3 regions of the Streptomyces sp. NBC_01525 genome follow, and region 3 is predicted to be linked to each of the others. Evidence: predicted binding sites of a transcription regulator. Region 3 holds the regulator's gene; each other region holds the start of a gene.

Region 1 (7,007 bases), 2.0 Mb from region 3:
GGTTCCGCTCCTGCGTCTTCATCCCGCACGACCTGGAGGCCGGAAAGGTCGTCATGGCCGCGGTCTACGGCGGCGACCTCGTCGGCATCGAGGGCAACTACGACGACGTCAACCGCTTCTGCTCCGAGCTGATCGGCGACCCGCTCGGTGAGGGCTGGGGCTTCGTCAACGTCAACCTCCGCCCCTACTACGGCGAGGGCTCCAAGACGCTGGCGTACGAGATCTGCGAACAGCTCGGCTGGGAGCTGCCGGACCAGATCGTCATCCCGGTCGCCTCCGGCTCCCAGCTCACCAAGATCGACAAGGGGCTGAAGGAGCTGATCGCCCTCGGCCTCGTCGAGGAGAAGCCCTACAGGATCTACGGCGCCCAGGCCGAGGGCTGCTCCCCGGTGTCGACGGCGTTCAAGGCCGGGCACGACGTGGTCCGCCCGCAGAAGCCGGACACCATCGCCAAGTCCCTGGCGATCGGCAACCCGGCCGACGGGCCGTACGTCCTCGACATCGCGCGACGTACGGGTGGCGCGGTGGAGGATGTCAACGACGAGCAGGTCGTGGACGCGATCAAGCTGCTGGCGCGGACGGAGGGGATCTTCGCGGAGACCGCGGGCGGTGTGACCGTCGGCGTCACCAAGAAACTCCTCGAAGAGGGCCTGCTCGACCCGACCCTGTCCACCGTCATCCTCAACACCGGCGACGGCCTCAAGACGCTTGACGCCGTCGCTCCGACCACCGGCCCCACGGCCACCATCCGCCCGAGCCTGGACGCGTTCCGCTCGGCCGGTCTGGCCAGCTGATTCCCGGTCGCTCCCCCGGCCGGCAGTCGGCCGACCCGGTCCGTCCGCCGCCGTCCCGCCCGGGGCGCGGCGGCCGGTTCCGCAGACGTATCCGCAGTCGTTGGAAGGCAGAACCCATGAGCGTCAAGGTCCGCATCCCCACCATCCTCCGTACGTACACCGGCGGCGATTCCGAGGTCACCGCCGAGGGCGGGACGCTGTCCGAGGTCATCACCGACCTGGAGAAGAACCATCAGGGCATCGCCGCCCGGGTGCTGGACGACGCGGGCAAGCTGCGGCGCTTCGTGAACGTCTACGTGAATGACGACGACGTCCGCTTCGAGCAGGGTCTGGAGACGCCGACGCCGGACGGTGCGGGCGTCTCGATCATTCCGGCGGTGGCCGGCGGCTGCTGACGCCCGCACCGGGGTCGGGGAGCCGCCACCCGGGTGGCGAATGGTTCTCGCCATTCCTTTCTCTCCCTGACTGATAATCGCCCCGTCCGTATATGCGGACGGGGCGATTCCGCGTTGTGAAACAGTCCTGCAAAACGCGATACCATTTCGCCGATCCCCTTCTTCTGCTCGTCGAGCGCGGTGTGGCGGCCTTCTGAACGCCCCGGGATTGCGATGAGTTGTGTGCAAAGTGTGTGCGGTGTTTGCGCCCCAAGTTCCTTATGTCCGGCCCGAGTTGCCCGGGAATATGGCCAGTTCTGCGCATATCGCTACTTCTCGCATCGTCAGAATTCTCGTCCGATTGACCTGTTGCGCTGGGCGCCGGTGCGGATACATTCGGCGGCGGTCGACGCGTTCCGGCGCACACCCCACGGGCCATTCGCGGGGTGAGGTCTGACCCGGGTCCGCGGAGTGCGGTCCTGCGCAAGGGCCAGTAATAGGGGAGTTAGGCATGGCTCAGGGCACCGTCAAGTGGTTCAACGCGGAGAAGGGGTACGGCTTCATCGCGGTCGACGGTGGTGCGGATGTTTTCGTCCACTACAGCGCGATTCAGATGGACGGCTACCGCACCCTTGAGGAGGGTCAGCGGGTCGAGTTCGAGATCTCGCAGGGCCAGAAGGGGCCGCAGGCTGACATGGTCAAGTTGGCGGCCGGCTGAGCGCCGACCGACTGCAGCATCCAGGAGACCCGCGCCCTGTTGGGGGTGCGGGTCTCCTGCTGTGTTGGGGGTGGGGCCTGCGGATTCAGGGATGACTGCCGCAGGGCGGCGCTTGCGCCCGCCCGTCGCCCGACCGCCGCCCCTCAATGAGCCCTCCTGCGGAGGGCGCCTTGCGTCCACCCGTCGCCCGACCGCCGCCCCTCATGGAGCCCATCCCCGAAGGGCGCTTGCACTCGATGGGGTCGAGTGCTAATCATTGCGTTAGCACTCTCCGAGTGAGAGTGACAGTTTTGGACCGTCGGTGAGGTCCGCAGGCGGGGCGGGAAGGAACCGCTCCAACGGTGGGCCGTCCGTCGCGGGCGCCAGCGCGGTCCGGAGGAAAGAGCCTCCACGCCTAAGGCGCGGGAGGTGCCCCCTTCGTCCTGGGAGGACCACTTCACATGGCCAAGATCATCGCGTTCGACGAGGAGGCGCGGCGCGGCCTTGAGCGCGGTATGAACCAGCTCGCCGATGCCGTCAAGGTGACCCTCGGTCCCAAGGGCCGCAACGTCGTCCTTGAGAAGAAGTGGGGCGCCCCCACGATCACCAACGATGGTGTGTCCATCGCCAAGGAGATCGAGCTGGAGGACCCGTTCGAGAAGATCGGCGCCGAGCTGGTCAAGGAGGTCGCGAAGAAGACGGACGACGTCGCCGGTGACGGCACGACGACCGCGACCGTCCTGGCCCAGGCGCTCGTCAAGGAGGGCCTGCGCAACGTCGCCGCCGGCGCCAACCCGATGGCCCTCAAGCGGGGCATCGAGACCGCCGTCGAGGCCGTCTCCGCCGCCCTGCTGGAGCAGGCCAAGGACGTGGAGACCAAGGAGCAGATCGCTTCGACCGCCTCCATCTCCGCCGCCGACACCCAGATCGGCGAGCTGATCGCCGAGGCCATGGACAAGGTCGGCAAGGAAGGCGTCATCACCGTCGAGGAGTCCCAGACCTTCGGTCTGGAGCTGGAGCTCACCGAGGGTATGCGCTTCGACAAGGGCTACATCTCGGCGTACTTCGCCACCGACATGGAGCGTATGGAGGCGTCGCTCGACGACCCGTACATCCTGATCGTCAACTCCAAGATCGGCAACGTGAAGGACCTGCTGCCGCTCCTGGAGAAGGTCATGCAGTCCGGCAAGCCGCTGCTGATCATCGCCGAGGACGTCGAGGGCGAGGCCCTGTCGACCCTGGTCGTCAACAAGATCCGTGGCACCTTCAAGTCCGTCGCCGTCAAGGCCCCGGGCTTCGGTGACCGCCGCAAGGCCATGCTCGGCGACATCGCCATCCTCACCGGTGGCACCGTCATCTCCGAGGAGGTCGGCCTCAAGCTGGAGAACGCCGGTCTCGACCTGCTGGGCCGCGCCCGCAAGGTCGTCATCACCAAGGACGAGACCACCATCGTCGACGGTGCCGGCGACAGCGACCAGGTCCAGGGCCGCGTCAACCAGATCCGCGCCGAGATCGAGAACTCGGACAGCGACTACGACCGCGAGAAGCTGCAGGAGCGCCTGGCGAAGCTCGCCGGCGGTGTTGCGGTCATCAAGGCCGGTGCCGCGACCGAGGTCGAGCTCAAGGAGCGCAAGCACCGCATCGAGGACGCCGTGCGCAACGCGAAGGCGGCCGTCGAGGAGGGCATCGTCGCCGGCGGTGGCGTCGCCCTGCTCCAGGCTTCCAGCGTCTTCGAGAAGCTGGAGCTGGAGGGCGACGAGGCCACCGGTGCCGCCGCTGTGAAGCTGGCCCTGGAGGCCCCGCTGAAGCAGATCTCCGTCAACGGCGGCCTTGAGGGCGGCGTTGTCGTGGAGAAGGTGCGCAACCTGGCCGTCGGCCACGGTCTGAACGCCGCCACCGGCGAGTACGTCGACATGATCGCCGAGGGCATCATCGACCCGGCGAAGGTGACCCGTTCCGCGCTGCAGAACGCCGCCTCCATCGCCGCGCTGTTCCTCACCACCGAGGCCGTCATCGCCGACAAGCCGGAGAAGGCCGGCGCGGCGGGCGCTCCGGGCGGCATGCCCGGCGGTGACATGGACTTCTGATCCCTGCCCCGTTCCGTCGCACGCGGCGGGACGGGCGGATCACCGTCCGCTGGTTCGCCGGGGCGGCACCCTTCTTCGGAGGGGTGCCGCCCCGGCGGCGTTTCCGGGGCCGGGTGACCTGGGGCGGCCCGCCCGAGGGAGCCTGACGGAACCACCCTCGCGGCCTGCCCGCCCTTGAGAGGGTGTGCTCATGTCACAGGCAGAGCTGATCACTTACGTCCGGATCGCCGAGGTGCTCACCGCGCTCGGCATGATCACGCAGGAGAAGGGCCGCGGCGTCGTCGAGGAGTTCCGGGACGTCGCGCACGAGGAGATCACACCGCTCCACCATGTCTCCTACGCCCTGGAGGACTTCGGCGCGGCCGTCAGCATCCACGCCGAGGACGTCGACTTCGCCGATGTCGCGTACGGCGAGTTGCTGGCGGACGCCGCGGCCCTCACCGGCGGCGCGGTCGAGGTGACGGAGTACCGCTTCGAGAAGGCGGACGAGGACGACCCGGAGGACGGCCGGGGCGTCATGTACTTCACGGCCCAGGGGCAGCGGCACTCCTTCGGTGTGGAGCAGGAGTCCAACGACTACTTCGACATCGGCGCGGCGCAGGCGGCCATCGAGGCGCTGAGCCCCGTGGACGATCCGCGCGACTTCCGCTGCGTCGACTACGGTCCCGAGGGCCCGTACCAGGGGTGGGACGCCATCATGGTCCTCGCCACGGCCGAACAGCGCGCGGCCCTCGGCCACCACCTCGGGCTGACCTTCGAGGACCCGTGCCACGGCCTGTAGGGCCCGCCCCCTACGGGCCGTGACGTCCAAGGCGCCCGTGGCGCCGGTGACTCCTACCGTTCCGTCAGTCGTCCCAGGACGGTCCGGAGCGCCGATCGGACGGCCGTACGGAGCGCCGCGGGGTCGGCGTCGGAGTGGTGGTCCGCGGTCTCGAAGCCGTGGTGGCCGTCGGGTACGTCGATCACCTCCAGGGTGGCCCCGTGTGCCTCGGCCGCCGTCAGGAACTCCGTGACCGTGGCGGCGATTTCGGGCAGTTCGCGACCGGCCCGGACCACGACGAGCGGCAGGTCGCCCGCGCCGCGGAGCGCCGCCGCCGGCCGGAACCGGTCGCCGTCCAGGCCCCAGTTGGGCAGGGGCGCGAGGATCGGGTAGCTCGCGGCGATGCAGCGCAGCCACGGCGGCGGGGCGCTCAGCCAGTCGGCGGCGAGCAGTCCGCCGCCGGAGAAGAACCACAGCGCGATCCGGTCGCCGTCCACCCGCGGATCTTCGCGGACCCGCGCCACCGCCGCCGCGACGTCCTCCGCCGCGCGCGGGTAGCCGTCGATGTCGTACAGCCGGTGGTCGAAGGTCACGCCGACCGCGCCGTGGGCCGCGGCGAGGCGGGCGTACCCGGTGAGCGTCGGCCACTCGCGCGGCGTCGGCCGGATGCCCTCGGGGATCGGCCCGCCGTGGACGACGATCACCGCTGGATGCGGCCTGTCGCCCCCGGGGAGGTGCAGATCGATGGTCTCGTTCCGCTCGCACGGCACCTCTGGTACGTCGAGGACGAACGGCCGCAGATGCGGCGGCGGTTGGCTGCCCGCCGGGGTGAGGCGGCGGCCCTCGCCCGCCGCCGCGCGCAGCAGGACGTCGGCGAGTCCGTCCGGGCAGGAGAGCATCGGCCAGTGCCCGGTGGGCAGTTCGAGGAAGCGCACACCGGGTGACGTGAGCGGCTGGAACGCCGGATCGCCGAGGCTGACCCGCATCTGGACCAGGTCGATGCTCGCGCCGTTGGCGGTGCAGAGGACGCCGGTGGTGGGGACGTCGGTGGCGGCGCCGGTCAGGTGCAGTGGCTGGAGGAGGGTGTGGAGCGGCTGCGGGACGGCGTCCCGGATCAGGCGCTCCAGGGCCGGTCCGGGGAGGCCGTCGGTGCTGCCCCAGCGGCGCCAGGCGGCAGCCGAGTCCGGGGGCGGGAGCGGCCCGCCGTCGGGTTCGGCGGACCCCGCCCGTGCGGCCAGTTCCTCCCGTACTCCCTGGTCAGGCACGGTGGCCCACGCCGGGTGTCCGTCCTGGGGCGGGGCTGTGTCCAGGGCGACGAGCCGCGCCACGCGGCCGGGGCGCCGGTCCGCGGCGCCCAGGGCCGGGTGCAGGCCGTAGCCGTGGCCGACGAGGACGATGTCCCGGGCGGCGGCGTCCGCATCGGCGGAACCGGCCTCGTCGCCGGGCCCGGCCGGGCCCCCGAGGTCCGCCGCTTCGGAATCGGCCGGGCCGCCTCTCCCCACCGCATCGATCACCCGCACCACCTCCCCGATATACGCCTCCAGGTCCGGCGCAGCCCCGCCCCCGCGCGCCCCCTCGGGCCCGACGAGCGTCACCGTGTGCGCCCCCGCTCCCGCAGCCCTGAGCCGCGCCGCCGTCTCCTGCCACACCCACCCGCCGGTGAAGGCCCCCGGCACCAGGAGGAAGTGGGTCCTGGTGTGCCCGTCGTGGGCCCCGATCCGCTCCGCATCGTTCATCGTTCGCTCCTCGCTCGTCTCGTCCATCGGGGGCGCTCCCCTGTACGCGTGGGATCGCCCCCGTACGGGGAGGGGCGCCCCGCACACGACGGTGCGCCCCCCCAGCCGGGCGGGCGGCGTACGGGCCGTCCCCCGACCGGCCCGTACGCACCGTGCCCGCCGGTACCGTAGGAACTCCCCCTGAGGGAGGTTCAAGTGACGGCATCCGACGGGCTGTGGAGCATCGGTGAGCTGGCGGAACGCGGCGGTGTCACCGTCAAGACCGTGCGGTTCTACTCGGACCGGGGGCTGCTTCCGGAGCGGGTGCGGAGTGCGGGCGGACATCGCCGGTACGGGCCCGACGCCCTCGACCGGCTGCGGCTGATCCGTTCGCTACGGGCCCTGGATCTGCCCGTCCCGGAGGTGCGGCGGATCGTTGACGACGAGGCGGGGGCGGGCGGCGCCCTGGAGGATGCCGTCGCCGGGCAGTTGCGGCAGCTCGGGGACCGGATGGCGGCGCTGCGGTGGCGGGAGGCCGGGTTGCGGCTGGTGCAGGAGTGCCCGCCCCAAGAGCGCGCCG
Region 2 (7,007 bases), 760 kb from region 3:
ACAGGTCGGCGACGGACCGGACGCCCAGCGCGGCGAGGCGGGCGGCGCGGTGTTCGGCGACGGCGGCGCGGGTGGACTGCTCGACGCCGTTCGGCGTGAAGTACATCCGCCGGGCGTCCGCCCCGAACTTGGCCGCGGCGCGCTGGCGCAGCCGCGCCTGCCCCAGCGCGGCGGAGACCAGCGACGCCGGATGGTCGCGGCGCAGCCGGGTCGCGGTGGCCAGTTCATCGGCCGGGTCATGGTCGTGCAGGGCGTCCAGCAGCGCCTGCCCCTCGGGGGTGAGCAGCGCGGCGAAGGAGTCGGGATCGGTCACCGTCCCATCATTCCTCGCCACCGACGCGCACCGGCGCACGGGCCGCACGGGGAGCCCTTACGGGGGCGGTGCGAGCCATCAGGGGTGACCCCGACGAGCTGTCCCTCGGCCCGTACGGGCCGTCCCTGAGAGCGGCCTTCCTCCCGTACGGGCCGTCCCTGAGAGCGGCCTTTCCCCCGTACGGGGTGCCCCCCACCCGTCACGCCCCTGACCTGCCATGACCCGTCCGGCGTACGGCGGGCGGGGCCATCGGGCGGACGGCGCGCGGGGTGGCGTGGGCCGGTCGGTTGACCCTGCCGCGTGGCGGGCGACGGCACGACGAACGGCGCTGCCACTATCCGGCGTTATGCAGCTAATCAGACTTTTCTCGCCTTCCGGAGGCTCCGGTCCCGGCCGGCCGGGCGGGGCCGGGGTGCGTGCGCTGGCGGCGTTCGGTGCCCTGAGCCTGCTCGCCGTCGGCTGCTCCGCCGCCGCGACCTCCTCCCAGGACAACGTCCCCGCCCACGGCCGCCCCGCCGTGGCACCCGCCGCCCGTGCCCTGCTCACCCAGGCCAAGCTGATCGAACGGGCCCAGGCCCGCCGCGACGCCACGGCCGCCCGCTGGGGCCTCGACGAAGCACCGCTGGAGCCGCCCGAGCCGCCCGCCGTCAAGGCCCGTATCGCCACCGAGCCGGTCTTCTCCCGGGGCGACGACCCGAAGCTCCCGATCGCCATCTCCCGCGTCCCCACCGACCGGAAGATCGTCTTCCTGACCCTCGACGACGGCTACGAGAAGGACCCCGAGTTCCTCCGGATGACGAAGGAACTCCACATCCCCTACAGCGCGTTCCTCAGCGACTACCTCGCCAAGGACGGCAAGGGATACGGCTACTTCCGCACCGTCCAGCAGCAGGGCAACGGCGTGCACAACCACACGCTGCACCACCCCTACCTGCCCGGTCTGAGCACCGACGAGCAGCGCAAGGAGATCTGCGGGCAGCAGGAGAACCTCACCCGCGAGATGGGCCGCACCCCGCGGCTCTTCCGGCCGCCCTACGGCGACTACACCCGCGACACCCTGCGGATCGCCGCCTCCTGCGGGATCGACGTCGTCCCGCTGTGGGCCGAGGAGTTCTTCCCCGACCACATCGACTACAGCCGCGGCGACGGGCAGCTGCACCCCGGCGACATCATCCTGAGCCACTTCCGGGGCCGCGAGGACTGGCAGGCGACCATGCCCGACCTGCTCCGCAACGTCCTGCGCACCGCCACCGAACAGGGCTTCGCCGTCGCCCGCCTGGAGGACTACGTCTGAGCCCGCGCCCGCCCGCCGCGTACGGGCAGCCACCGACGCCCGCTTGCCACGGGCGTCCGCGGACGGCCGGGGCGCGACGGTCCCCGGCCGTCAGCTTCCCGGCGCACCGGCGCGCGGGGCGGGCAGTGCGCGCCCTCCCGCGCGCCGCCGGGTGCGCCGCGCGAAGGCGCCCACCGGTTCCCGGCGCCGCTGCGCCGCGTCGCTGATCCGGATCAGCACGGCGACCGTCATCCAGTTCGCGACCAGCGACGAACCGCCCTTGGCGAGGAACGGCAGCGCCTTGCCGGTCAGCGGGATCAGCCCCGTCACACCACCGGCCACCACGAAGACCTGGAGCACCAGCGCGCCCGCCAGCCCCACGGCGAGCAGCTTGCCGAACGGGTCGCGGGCGCTCACCCCGACCCGGAACCCGCGCTGGGCGAGGAGCGTGTACAGCAGCAGGATGGCCATCACCCCGGCCATGCCCAGCTCCTCGCCGACGGTGGTGAGGATGAAGTCGCTGTTGCCCGCGAACCCGACCAGCTCGGGGTGGCCCTGGCCGAGACCGGTGCCGCCGACGCCGCCGCTGCCGAAGCTGAACAGGGACTCCGCCGACTGCGCCGAGATCAGCCCCGGCGGCCGTTTCTCCGGCGGCAGGAAGATGTCCATCGGGTGCAGCCAGGCCATCACCCGGCCCTTGACGTGCGGCTCCGCCGACCCCACGACCGCCGCGCCGACCGCCGCCATCGCCAGGCCGCACACCACCCAGCCGGTCCGCTCGGTGGCCATGTACAGCATGATCACGAAGACGCCGAAGAAGATCAGCGACGTCCCCAGGTCGCGTTCGAAGATCAGTACCAGCAGGCTGATGATCCAGATCGTGAAGATCGGCCCGAGCTGGCGTCCTGGCGGCAGCTGGATGCCCATCACCCGCCGCCCGGCCAGCGCCAGCGCATTGCGGTTGACCGTCAGATATCCCGCGAAGAACACCACGATCATCAGCTTCACGAACTCGCCGGGCTGCAACGACAGCGGCCCGAGCAGAATCCACCGCTTGGCGCCGAACTGGTCCGCGCCGAAGAACGCCGGTGCCATCAGCAGCACCAGCCCGACCGCCATCGTCAGATACACGTAGCGCTGGAGCACCCGGTGGTCGCGCAGCAGGAGCAGGATCGCCACGCAGACCGCCACCCCGAGGCCCGTCCACACCAGCTGCCCGGTGGCCGCCTGCGCGGTCTGCAGCCGCGGCAGCCGGGCGTAGGTGATGTCCAGCCGGTTGAGCAGGACGAGGCCGATGCCGGTGAGCAGCGTGGCCAGCGGCAGGATCAGCGGATCGGCGCGGTCGGCGACGCGGCGGACGACCAGGTGCGGCACCAGCGCGATCAGCACCATGGCGGCGGTGAACCACGGCATCCCGGCGGGCAGCCGCCCCTCCATCGACAGCCCGGTGTAGGCGTAGCCGCCGACGGTGATCGCGACGGCGAAGGCGAGCATCCGGGCCTCGGTCCGGCGGCGGTCCGGCGCCTGGGCGAGCGCGGCGAACGTCATCGTGCGCTCGACGTCGCTCTCCTCCCGGGCGGCGCGCGCCGCACTCCTCGCTCCTCGCACCTGTCTCCTCCGTCATCCGCAAAGCTGTCGGCCCCGTTGGCCGGCCCGGCAACCTTGGGGGAAGACCGAGGCCCGGGGCGCCGGGTTGCGACGGCGGCCCCTGATGTGTCCGATTCGGCACGGTATCCGGCCGGGACGGTGCAGGGTATGGCCCACCGGAATCCCCGCCCGTGGCCCGGTGCGGCCGCGCCGACCCGTTTCCGGCTCGACTGGCACTCCACTTGACCGAGTGCTAACCGCGTCATAGTGTCGGCATTGGCACTCTCCGAAGGGGAGTGCTAAGCACGGCGATGGGCTGGTCCGGCACCCGCGACGACGGATCCATCTGCTCGCCACCTCAGACAGTTAACCCCGTGAGATCTCCGAAGGGGGAGGTCGGATCGTGACGACCGCCAGCACCAAGGTTGCCATCAAGCCGCTTGAGGACCGCATTGTGGTCCAGCCGCTCGACGCCGAGCAGACCACGGCCTCTGGCCTGGTCATCCCGGACACTGCCAAGGAGAAGCCCCAGGAGGGCGTCGTCCTGGCCGTCGGTCCGGGTCGCTTCGAGGAGGGCAACCGCCTTCCGCTCGACGTTTCCGTCGGCGACGTCGTGCTCTACAGCAAGTACGGCGGCACCGAGGTGAAGTACAACGGCGAGGAGTACCTCGTCCTCTCGGCTCGCGACGTTCTCGCGATCGTCGAGAAGTAAGTCACCCAGCATTCTGCTGTGATCTGCGCCCCTGGTTCCCGCGTCCAAGCACCGGGGCAGGGGCGCAGTTCGTTGAGAGCACGACGTTAAGGACACGTAACTCATGGCGAAGATCCTGAAGTTCGACGAGGACGCCCGTCGCGCCCTGGAGCGCGGCGTCAACAAGCTGGCCGACACGGTGAAGGTGACGATCGGTCCCAAGGGCCGCAACGTCGTCATCGACAAGAAGTTCGGCGCGCCGACCATCACCAACGACGGCGTCACCATCGCGCGTGAGGTCGAGGTCGACGACCCCTACGAGAACCTCGGCGCCCAGCTCGTCAAGGAGGTGGCGACCAAGACCAACGACATCGCGGGTGACGGCACCACCACCGCCACCGTGCTGGCCCAGGCGCTGGTCCGTGAGGGTCTGCGCAACGTCGCCGCCGGCGCCTCCCCCGCCGCCCTGAAGAAGGGCATCGACGCCGCCGTCAAGGCCGTCTCCGACGACCTGCTCGCGACCGCGCGTCCCATCGAGGACAAGACCGACATCGCCGCCGTCGCGGCCCTGTCCGCCCAGGACAAGCAGGTCGGCGAGCTGATCGCCGAGGCGATGGACAAGGTCGGCAAGGACGGTGTCATCACCGTCGAGGAGTCCAACACCTTCGGTCTGGAGCTGGACTTCACCGAGGGCATGGCCTTCGACAAGGGCTACCTCTCGCCCTACATGGTCACCGACCAGGAGCGGATGGAAGCGGTCCTGGAGGACCCGTACATCCTCATCCACCAGGGCAAGATCGGCTCGATCCAGGACCTGCTGCCGCTGCTGGAGAAGGTCATCCAGGCGGGTGGCTCCAAGCCGCTGCTGATCATCGCCGAGGACGTCGAGGGCGAGGCCCTGTCGACCCTGGTCGTGAACAAGATCCGTGGCACCTTCAACGCCGTCGCCGTCAAGGCGCCCGGCTTCGGTGACCGCCGCAAGGCGATGCTCGGCGACATGGCCACCCTCACCGGTGCCACCGTCATCGCCGAGGAGGTCGGCCTCAAGCTCGACCAGGCCGGTCTGGACGTGCTGGGTACCGCCCGCCGCGTGACCATCACCAAGGACGACACCACCCTCGTCGACGGTGGCGGCAACTCCGAGGACGTGCTGGGCCGCGTCAACCAGATCAAGGCCGAGATCGAGACCACCGACTCGGACTGGGACCGCGAGAAGCTCCAGGAGCGCCTCGCCAAGCTCGCCGGTGGCGTCTGCGTCATCCGCGTGGGTGCGGCCACCGAGGTCGAGCTCAAGGAGAAGAAGCACCGTCTGGAGGACGCCATCTCCGCGACCCGCGCCGCGGTCGAGGAGGGCATCGTCTCCGGTGGTGGCTCCGCGCTGGTCCACGCCGCCAAGGTGCTGGACGGCGGTCTGGGCAAGGAGGGTGACGAGGCCACCGGTGTCGCCGTCGTCCGCCGCGCCGTCGTCGAGCCGCTGCGCTGGATCGCGGAGAACGCCGGCCTTGAGGGCTACGTCATCACCTCGAAGGTCGCCGAGCTCGACAAGGGCCAGGGCTTCAACGCTGCCACCGGCGAGTACGGCGACCTGGTCAAGGCCGGCGTCATCGACCCGGTGAAGGTCACTCGCTCCGCCCTGGAGAACGCCGCCTCCATCGCCTCGCTGCTGCTCACGACCGAGACCCTGGTCGTCGAGAAGCCGGCCGAGGACGAGTCCGCCGAGGCCGGTCACGGCCACGGCCACGCCCACTGACCCGGCCCTGAACAGGCCGCGCCGGTAGCGCCGCACGAGGCCCGGTCCCCACTCGGGGGCTGGGCCTCGTGCCGTATCCGGGGGCGGCCGGTACGGGATCGGGCCGGGCGGCCGGGGCCTGTGCCACCCGCCGCCCTGCCTCGCGCTATGCGGCGGCCGAAGCACCGTCCCCGCCGTCGTCGTCCTCGTCCTCCGCATCGAGGTCGTCCACCATCTGCTGCAAGCGGGCGCCCCGGCTCTCCGACACCCGGTGCACTTCGGTCAGCGCGTCGTTCAAGTCGTAGGCCAGCAGGTGGATTTCACCGGGCGTCCACGTGCAGGAGGCGAGGATGCGGCGGGCCTCCTCGATGAGGTCGGCCGCCGACTCCATCTGCTCCGCCTCCATCCGGTCGGCGAGCCGGGAGACGTACCCGGTCCCCGTGCCGCCGATGAGGTAGCACGGCTTCCCGCCGGGGCCGGTCCATGGCAGCAGCCGCGCACGGTCCATGGGGTTCATCGGGCGGCCATCTCCACTCCGCGGAGCAGGTTCGGTCCGGCGACGCCGTGCGCCGCCGACCACAGCTCGCGCCGCCGTGTCCGCCGCACGCGGTGCTCCTGCCATTCCGAGGGCGTGAGGACGTAGGGACGTACCAAGGGAACGTCCTCGTTTTGCGGTGAGGGGTCGGGCGTGAATGCCAGACGCTCGGTCGGCGCCCCGACCTGGCGCCCAACGGGACACGGGCCTGCGGCCCGGTGGCAGCCCTGGGCGGGCAGTAGCCGGCCCAGCAGCGTTTCGAAGATCGTTCGGATAAGGTGCAGCACTGTCGTCAACCTCCATGGGGTTGAGGGCCGCGCCCCCGGACGTTCGCCGCTCAGCAACGTCGCGGGGGTCTTCTTGTGCGGCGAGTTCTGTTTCGCAGTGCTCGGAGGCGTCGCCGTTCCCTGGAAGCTTTACGGCGCCAGCCAGCGAGCGGGGGAAGGCGCCGTGGTCACTGGCTGTCTTCCAACCCGCACACTGTGCTCGTTTTGGCGGTCTGAGCGCAACAGTGGCGCACGCACTGCCAAAAAGATGGACACCTGTCTCAGTCGTCAGCGTCGTCAACGACGTGCCAAACTGCGGCCATGACGCAGAAGCGAGCGACGCCGACCATCAAACGGCGCAGAGTTGGCGGCCAGTTGCGTCGCTGGCGAGGCTCCATGAAGTCCGGCGACGCGGCGAAGCTCATGGGCTGGGACACCACCCGCCTCAGCCGCATCGAGCGCGGTACGTACCGGATCTCGGGTGACGAGGTGAGGAGCCTGTGCGCCAAGTTGGGCGTGGACGACCCGGCCGGCGTGGAGGAAGTGGCGAAGGCCGCGGAGGAGCCGATCGGGGGAGGCTGGTGGGCGGCCTATGCCGGTCGCATCGGCCAGA
Region 3 (7,007 bases):
CACCACCGACGCCGCCCGCTGCCGCCACAACGAGCTGTACTGGACCGGCGCCGACTGGTGGGGCGCGGGCCCCGGCGCCCACAGTCACGTCGGCGGCGTCCGCTGGTGGAACGTCAAGCACCCCGGCGCCTACGCCCAGGCCCTGACCGAGGGCCGCTCCCCGGGCGCCGGCCGCGAACTCCTCGCCGACGAGGACCGCCGCGTCGAACGCATCCTCCTGGAACTGCGCCTCGCCGACGGCTGTCCCCTGGACCTCCTCGCCCCCGCGGGGGCGCGCGCCGCCGCCCGTGCGCTGTCCGACGGCCTCCTGGAGACGGTTCCGTACGACGCGGGCCGCGCCGTTCTGACACTCCGGGGCCGGCTTCTGGCTGACGCGGTGGTGCGGGATCTGGTGGACTGATTACCGAAAGAGTGAACCGATGCGGTAGGCCCACGCGCCTGCCTACGCTCCTCCTAACCTGTGCCGAAAGACACGGCGACGGGAAACGGAGGCCATGGAGATGACCGCTGTGGATGAACGCCGGATGACGGAGCTCTTCGAGAACATCGATGTTCCCGAGGGCGTCAAGATTGAGCTCCTCCGGGGGGAAATCGTGATGATGGCGGGACCGGACCTGGTCCACAACAGGATCGTCCAGGAGGTCATGGACCAGATCCCGCGGAAGCGGTGGGAGCGGTTGCAGACCCAGGACATCGACATCCTGAGCGAGCAGAGCGAGCCGGTGCCCGATCTCGTGGTGCTGGAGAGCGGCGCGGGGCCGGAGTCCGGCCGCCTGCTGCCGTCCGCGGTGGTCACGATGGTGGTCGAGGTGGTTTCCAAGACGAGTGTGGACCGCGACTACGGCGTCAAGCGTTCGCTCTACGCCGCGGGCAAGATCCCCGCCTACCTGATCGTCGATCCCATCGTGGCCCACTGTGTCCTGCTCACCGAGCCGTTCGGCAGCGGCGACGAAGCCGACTACGCGGTCCAGCGGATCAGCAAGTTCGGCGAATCGGTGCCGGTGGACGTGCTGGACGTCGAGCTGGAGACCGGCGACTTCGGCATCCTCCCCGGCGTCAGGCGGCACCGCCGACCGTAACGAAGTCGATCAGCTCCTCCACCCGCCCCAGCAGCGCCGGTTCCACGTCCTTGTAGCTGCGTACGCCCGACAGGATGCGCTGCCAGGCGGCGCCGGTGTTCTGCGGCCAGCCCAGCGCCCGGCACACCCCCGTCTTCCAGTCCTGGCCCCGCGGCACGACCGGCCACGCCGCGATCCCCACCGACGACGGCTTCACCGCCTCCCATACGTCGATGTACGGATGGCCCACCACGCACACATGCGGATCGGTCACCCCCGCCGCGATCCGCGACTCCTTCGAGCCGGGCACCAGATGGTCGACGAGGACGCCCAGTCGCGCGTCGGGCCCGGGGGAGAAGGTGCGGACGATCTCCGGCAGATCGTCGATGCCCTCCAGATACTCCACGACGACGCCCTCGATGCGCAGGTCATCGCCCCACACCCGCTCGACCAGCTCCGCGTCGTGCCGTCCCTCCACGTAGATCCGGCCCGCCCGGGCGACCCGGGCGCGCGCACCGGGCACCGCCAGCGAACCGGACGCCGTCCGCGCCGGACCGCTCCCCGCCGCCCGCTCCGGGGGCCGTACGAGCGTGACGACCTTGCCCTCCATCAGGAAGCCGCGCGGCTCCATCGGGAAGACGCGGTGCTTGCCGAACCGGTCCTCCAGGGTGACCGTCGGCCCCTGCGCCGACTTCTCGCAGCGGATCACCGCCCCGCAGAACCCCGTGGTCACCTCCTCGACCACCAGATCCGTCTCCGCCGCCACCTCGGGCGCGGGCCGCTGCTTCTTCCACGGCGGGGTGAGATCGGGGCTGTAGCGCTTGCTCTGCATGGTGTCGGGGTGCCTGTTCTGTGACGGTCGGGTGACGGATACGGGCGCCGGTCAGGCCGGAGGGGCGCCGAAGCGGGCGGCGAGCGCGTCGCGCTGGGCGCGGACGAAGGCGGCGTCCACCACGGCGCCGTGCCCGGGGACGTACCGCGCGTCCTCGCCGCCCAGGGCCAGCAGCCGGTCCAGGGCGGCGGGCCACTGCCGTCCGAGGGCGTCGGGCCCGGCGGACGGTTCGCCGGACTCCTCGACGAGGTCGCCGCAGAAGACCACCTCGGGCGCGCCGCCCCGGCCCGGGACGAGGACCGTGAGGTCGTGCGCGGTGTGCCCGGGGCCGAGGTTGGCGAGCAGCACCGTCCGGTCGCCGAGGCCGACGGTCAGCTCGCCGTGCACCCCGTGGTGCGGGAGCACCAGGATGTCGGTGGCTTCGGTGGCGGTGTCCGGGTCGACGCCGTGGCGTACTGCGTCCTCCCGCAGCGCGTCCCGCCCGCGGGCCATCAGCTCGGCCGCCCCGGTGGCGGCGAAGACCTGCACCCCGGCGAAGGCGGCGGTGCCCAGGACGTGGTCGAAGTGCGGATGGGTCAGCGCGATGTGCGTCACGTCGCGGCCCAGCACCCGGCGGACGGCGAGCCGCAGTTCGGCGCCGTCGCGCAGGGTGGCGCCGGTGTCGACGAGCAGCACGCCCTCCGTCCCCGCGACGACGCCCACCGTCTCGTCCCAGCCCGGCATCCGGCGGCGGGCGATGCCGTCACCGAGCCGTTCCCATCCCGCCTCTTCCCAAGTCGTGCGCATGCCGAGACGCTATCGGTAGCGCGGTGGCGTTGCCCGGTGGTTCACGGGGCGTGGTCGGTGTCGCACGCGGGACCCTTGCCCCGCCGGTGCGACCCGGCCGTACACTGGAGCGGTACTGGCACTCGGACCGGTGGAGTGCCAGGGGAGGAAGCCGCAGGACGGCGGGACTGGAGGTGTGCGCGGTGCTCAGTGAACGCAGGCTGGAGGTGCTGCGTGCCATCGTCCAGGACTACGTCGGCACGGAGGAGCCGGTCGGCTCGAAGGCGCTGACCGAGCGCCATCGGCTCGGTGTCTCCCCGGCCACGGTCCGTAACGACATGGCGGTCCTGGAGGAAGAGGGATTCATCGCCCAGCCGCACACCAGCGCGGGCCGGATCCCCACCGACAAGGGGTACCGCCTCTTCGTCGACAAGCTCGCCGGCGTCAAGCCGCTCTCCAGCCCCGAGCGCCGGGCGATCCAGAATTTCCTGGACGGCGCGGTCGACCTCGACGACGTCGTGGGCCGCACGGTCCGGCTGCTGGCGCAGCTGACCCGGCAGGTCGCGGTCGTGCAGTACCCGTCGCTGACGCGGTCCACCGTCCGCCATGTCGAGCTGCTGGCGCTGGCACCGGCGCGGGTGATGCTCGTTCTGATCACCGACACCGGGCGCGTCGAACAGCGGCTGATCGACTGTCAGGGGCCGTTCGGCGAGGCGTCGTTGGCGGATCTGCGGGCCCGGCTCAACAGCCGGGTCGTGGGCCGCCGGTTCGCGGATGTGCCGCAATTGGTGCAGGATCTTCCGGACTCCTTCGAGCAGGAGGACCGCGGCACGGTCTCGACGGTGCTGTCGGTGCTGCTGGAGACGTTGGTGGAGGAGACCGAGGAGCGGTTGGTGATCGGCGGTACTGCCAATCTCACCCGCTTCGGGCACGACTTCCCGCTGACGATCCGGCCGGTGCTGGAGGCCCTTGAGGAGCATGTGGTGCTGCTCAAACTGCTCGGGGAGGCCAAGGACTCGGGCATGACCGTACGTATCGGGCATGAGAATGCCCACGAAGGACTTGCGTCCACGTCGGTGGTCGCGGTCGGCTACGGTTCGGGCGACGAGGCAGTCGCCAAACTCGGCGTGGTCGGACCGACCCGCATGGACTACCCCGGAACGATGGGAGCGGTACGCGCAGTGGCACGTTACGTCGGACAGATCCTGGCGGAGTCGTAAGTGGCCACGGACTATTACACGGTCCTCGGTGTCGGCCGCGATGCCTCGCAGGACCAGATCAAGAAGGCTTTCCGGCGGCTGGCGCGCGAGCTGCACCCGGATGTGAACCCGGATCCGAAGACCCAGGAGCGGTTCAAGGAGATCAACGCCGCTTACGAGGTGCTGTCGGACCCGCAGAAGAAGCAGGTCTACGACCTCGGTGGCGACCCGCTCTCGCAGGCCGGCGGCGCTGGCGGGGCCGGTGGCTTCGGCGCGGGCTTCGGCAACTTCTCCGACATCATGGACGCGTTCTTCGGCGCCTCCTCGCAGCGCGGTCCGCGCTCGCGGACGCGGCGCGGCCAGGACGCGATGATCCGTCTCGATGTCGAGCTGGAGGAGGCGGCGTTCGGGACGACCAAGGAGATCCAGGTCGACACCGCCATCGTGTGCACCACGTGCACCGGTGAGGGCGCAGCCCCCGGCACCTCGGCGCAGACCTGTGACATGTGCCGCGGCCGCGGTGAGGTCTCGCAGGTCACGCGGTCCTTCCTCGGTCAGGTCATGACGTCGCGGCCGTGTCCGCAGTGTCAGGGCTTCGGTACGGTCGTGCCGACGCCGTGCCCGGAGTGCGCCGGTGACGGCCGTATCCGGTCGCGCCGCACGCTGACCGTCAAGATCCCGGCGGGCGTCGACAACGGCACCCGCATCCAGCTCGCGGGCGAGGGCGAGGTGGGTCCCGGCGGCGGTCCCGCCGGTGACCTCTACGTCGAGATCCACGAGCTGCCGCACTCGGTCTTCCAGCGGCGCGGCGACGATCTGCACTGCACGGTCACCATCCCGATGACGGCGGCGTCGCTGGGCACGAAGTGTCCGCTGGAGACGCTGGACGGCCTGGAGGAGATCGACATCCGGCCCGGTACGCAGTCCGGCCAGTCGATCCCGCTGCACCAGCGCGGTGTGACCCATCTGCGGGGCGGCGGCCGCGGCGATCTGATCGTCCACGTCGAGGTGCTGACCCCCTCCAAGCTCGACCCCGAGCAGGAGGAGCTGCTGCGCCGCATCGCCAAGCTCCGCGGCGAGGAACGCCCGACGGGCCAGTTTCAGCCGGGGCAGCAGGGGTTGTTCTCGCGGTTGAAGGATGCGTTCAACGGGCGGTAGGCGACCGTAGGTCCACGCGTGTGGGGCCCGGGGTTTTCCCCGGGCCCCACGTGCGTTCGGCGGCCGTTGGCCGATCCCGGTCGGCCGTGGTGCCGGGCGGGTCTGCCCGTTTCGGTGCGGTGCGCGGGGCATGACACGATGTGGCCATGTCCACCGCGCTGACCGCTCTTTGCCGTCATCCGATCGTGCAGGCGCCGATGGCCGGCGGCGGTTCCGGTCCGGAGCTGGTCGCCGCCGTCGGTGAGGCCGGCGGGCTCGGCTTCCTCGCCGCCGGGTACAAGACTGCCGACGGCATGTACCAGGAGATCAAGCGGCTGCGCGGGCTGACCGGCCGCCCCTTCGGCGTCAATCTCTTCCTCCCGCAGCCCGAACTCGCGAACACCGCCGCCGTCGAGGTCTACCGCGATCAGCTCGCCGGTGAGGCCGCGTGGTACGAGACCGGGCTCGGCGAGGTCGATCCGTACGGCGGCTCGGACGACGGCTACGAGGCGAAGCTGGCGGTGCTGCGCGAGGACCCGGTGCCGGTGGTGTCGTTCGTCTTCGGCTGCCCCTCCCGCGCGGTGCTCGCCTCGCTGGCCGCGGTCGGGACGTACACCGTCGTCACCGTCACCACGCCGGACGAGGCGCGGGCGGCGGAGGCGGCGGGCGCCGACGCGGTGTGTGCGCAGGGCGTCGAGGCGGGCGGCCATCAGGGCACCCACCGGGACGATCCGCACGCCGACGGCACCGGCGCCCCGCTCGGCCTGCTGTCACTGATCACGCAGGTCCGCGAGACGGTGCGGGTACCGGTCATCGCCGCCGGAGGGCTGATGCGCGGCGCGCAGATCGCCGCGGTGCTCGTCGCCGGTGCCGAGGCGGCACAGCTGGGCACCGCCTTCCTCGCGACCCCCGAGTCCGGCGCGCATCCGCTGCACAAGCGGGCGCTGACCGACCCGCTGTTCACCCGCACCGAGCTGACCCGCGCCTTCACCGGGCGCCCGGCCCGGGGCCTGGTCAACCGCTTCCTGCGGGAGCACGGCCCGTATGCCCCGGCCGCGTATCCGGCGGTGCACCATCTGACCGCCGGGCTGCGGAAGGCGGCCGCGCGGACGGGTGACGCACAGGGCATGGCGCTGTGGGCCGGGCAGGGGCACCGGCTGGCGCGGGAGCTGCCCGCCGGTGCGCTGGTGGCGCTGCTGGCGTCCGAACTGGGCGCGGCACGCGAGGAGTGGAACGGTCACAGGGTGAGGGGCGAGGCATGACGGCGCCGGTTTTCGTGGTGGATTCGCTGGCGGGCGCGCGGCCCGGCGGCACGCTGGTGCTGGATGGTCCCGAGGGCCGTCACGCGGTGTCGGTGCGGCGGCTGCGGGCCGGTGAGGACGTGGTGCTGACGGACGGCGCCGGGACCGGCGCGTACGGCACGGTCGCGGCGGCCGAGGGCAAGGACCGGCTGACGGTCGCGGTGGCGGAGGTGCGGACGGAGCCCGCGCCGCCGGTGCGGATCACCGTCGTCCAGGCGCTGCCCAAGGGCGACCGCGGCGAGCTGGCGGTGGAGACGATGACGGAGACCGGGGTGGACGCCGTCGTCCCCTGGGCGGCGTCGCGGTGTGTCACGCAGTGGCGGGGCGAGCGGGCCGCGAAGTCGCTGGCGAAGTGGCGGGCGACGGCCCGGGAGGCCGGGAAGCAGTCGCGGCGGCTGACGTTCCCCGAGGTGGGCGAGGCGCGGACCACCAAGCAGGTGGCCGAGCTGCTGGCGGAGGCCGATTTCGCGGCGGTGCTGCACGAGGAGGGCGCCGCCCCGCTGGCCACCGCGGAGCTGCCCGCATCCGGTTCGGTGGTGCTGGTCGTCGGCCCCGAGGGCGGGGTCGCGCCGGACGAGCTGGCCGCGTTCGAGGCGGCGGGCGCCGCGCCGTACCGGCTGGGCCCGACGGTGCTGCGTACCTCGACGGCGGGTACGGCCGCGACGGCGCTGCTGCTGGGGCGCACCGGCCGCTGGAGCTGACGGGCGGACGGGCC

Evidence for each region. The regulator HrcA, encoded in region 3, represses chaperone genes, less so after heat shock. The targets are predictions, from matches to a motif close to TTNGCACTCNGNNNNNCNGAGTGCNAA.
Region 1: the regulator HrcA is predicted to act here: its motif matches at 2,113-2,139, upstream of groL (chaperonin GroEL).
Region 2: the regulator HrcA is predicted to act here: its motif matches at 3,404-3,430, upstream of groES (co-chaperone GroES).

What each region holds. Positions count from the first base shown of each region.
Region 1 covers NZ_CP109397.1:4,124,654-4,131,660, forward strand. The annotation lists gene thrC (threonine synthase) at 1-794, shown strand, start outside; gene OG422_RS18650 (MoaD/ThiS family protein) at 911-1,189, shown strand; gene OG422_RS18655 (cold-shock protein) at 1,680-1,886, shown strand; gene groL (chaperonin GroEL) at 2,327-3,952, shown strand; gene OG422_RS18665 (hypothetical protein) at 4,143-4,733, shown strand; gene OG422_RS18670 (alpha/beta hydrolase) at 4,787-6,448, opposite strand; gene OG422_RS18675 (MerR family transcriptional regulator) at 6,644-7,007, shown strand, end outside.
Region 2 covers NZ_CP109397.1:2,885,512-2,892,518, reverse strand. The annotation lists gene OG422_RS12750 (THUMP-like domain-containing protein) at 1-313, opposite strand, end outside; gene OG422_RS12745 (polysaccharide deacetylase family protein) at 726-1,607, shown strand; gene OG422_RS12740 (FtsW/RodA/SpoVE family cell cycle protein) at 1,698-3,134, opposite strand; gene groES (co-chaperone GroES) at 3,577-3,885, shown strand; gene groL (chaperonin GroEL) at 3,989-5,614, shown strand; gene OG422_RS12725 (hypothetical protein) at 5,760-6,110, opposite strand; gene OG422_RS12720 (helix-turn-helix transcriptional regulator) at 6,716-7,007, shown strand, end outside.
Region 3 covers NZ_CP109397.1:2,126,402-2,133,408, reverse strand. The annotation lists gene hemW (radical SAM family heme chaperone HemW) at 1-400, shown strand, start outside; gene OG422_RS09515 (Uma2 family endonuclease) at 501-1,079, shown strand; gene OG422_RS09510 (DUF3097 domain-containing protein) at 1,057-1,890, opposite strand; gene OG422_RS09505 (MBL fold metallo-hydrolase) at 1,942-2,676, opposite strand; gene hrcA (heat-inducible transcriptional repressor HrcA) at 2,859-3,875, shown strand; gene dnaJ (molecular chaperone DnaJ) at 3,876-5,012, shown strand; gene OG422_RS09490 (nitronate monooxygenase) at 5,159-6,253, shown strand; gene OG422_RS09485 (16S rRNA (uracil(1498)-N(3))-methyltransferase) at 6,250-6,993, shown strand.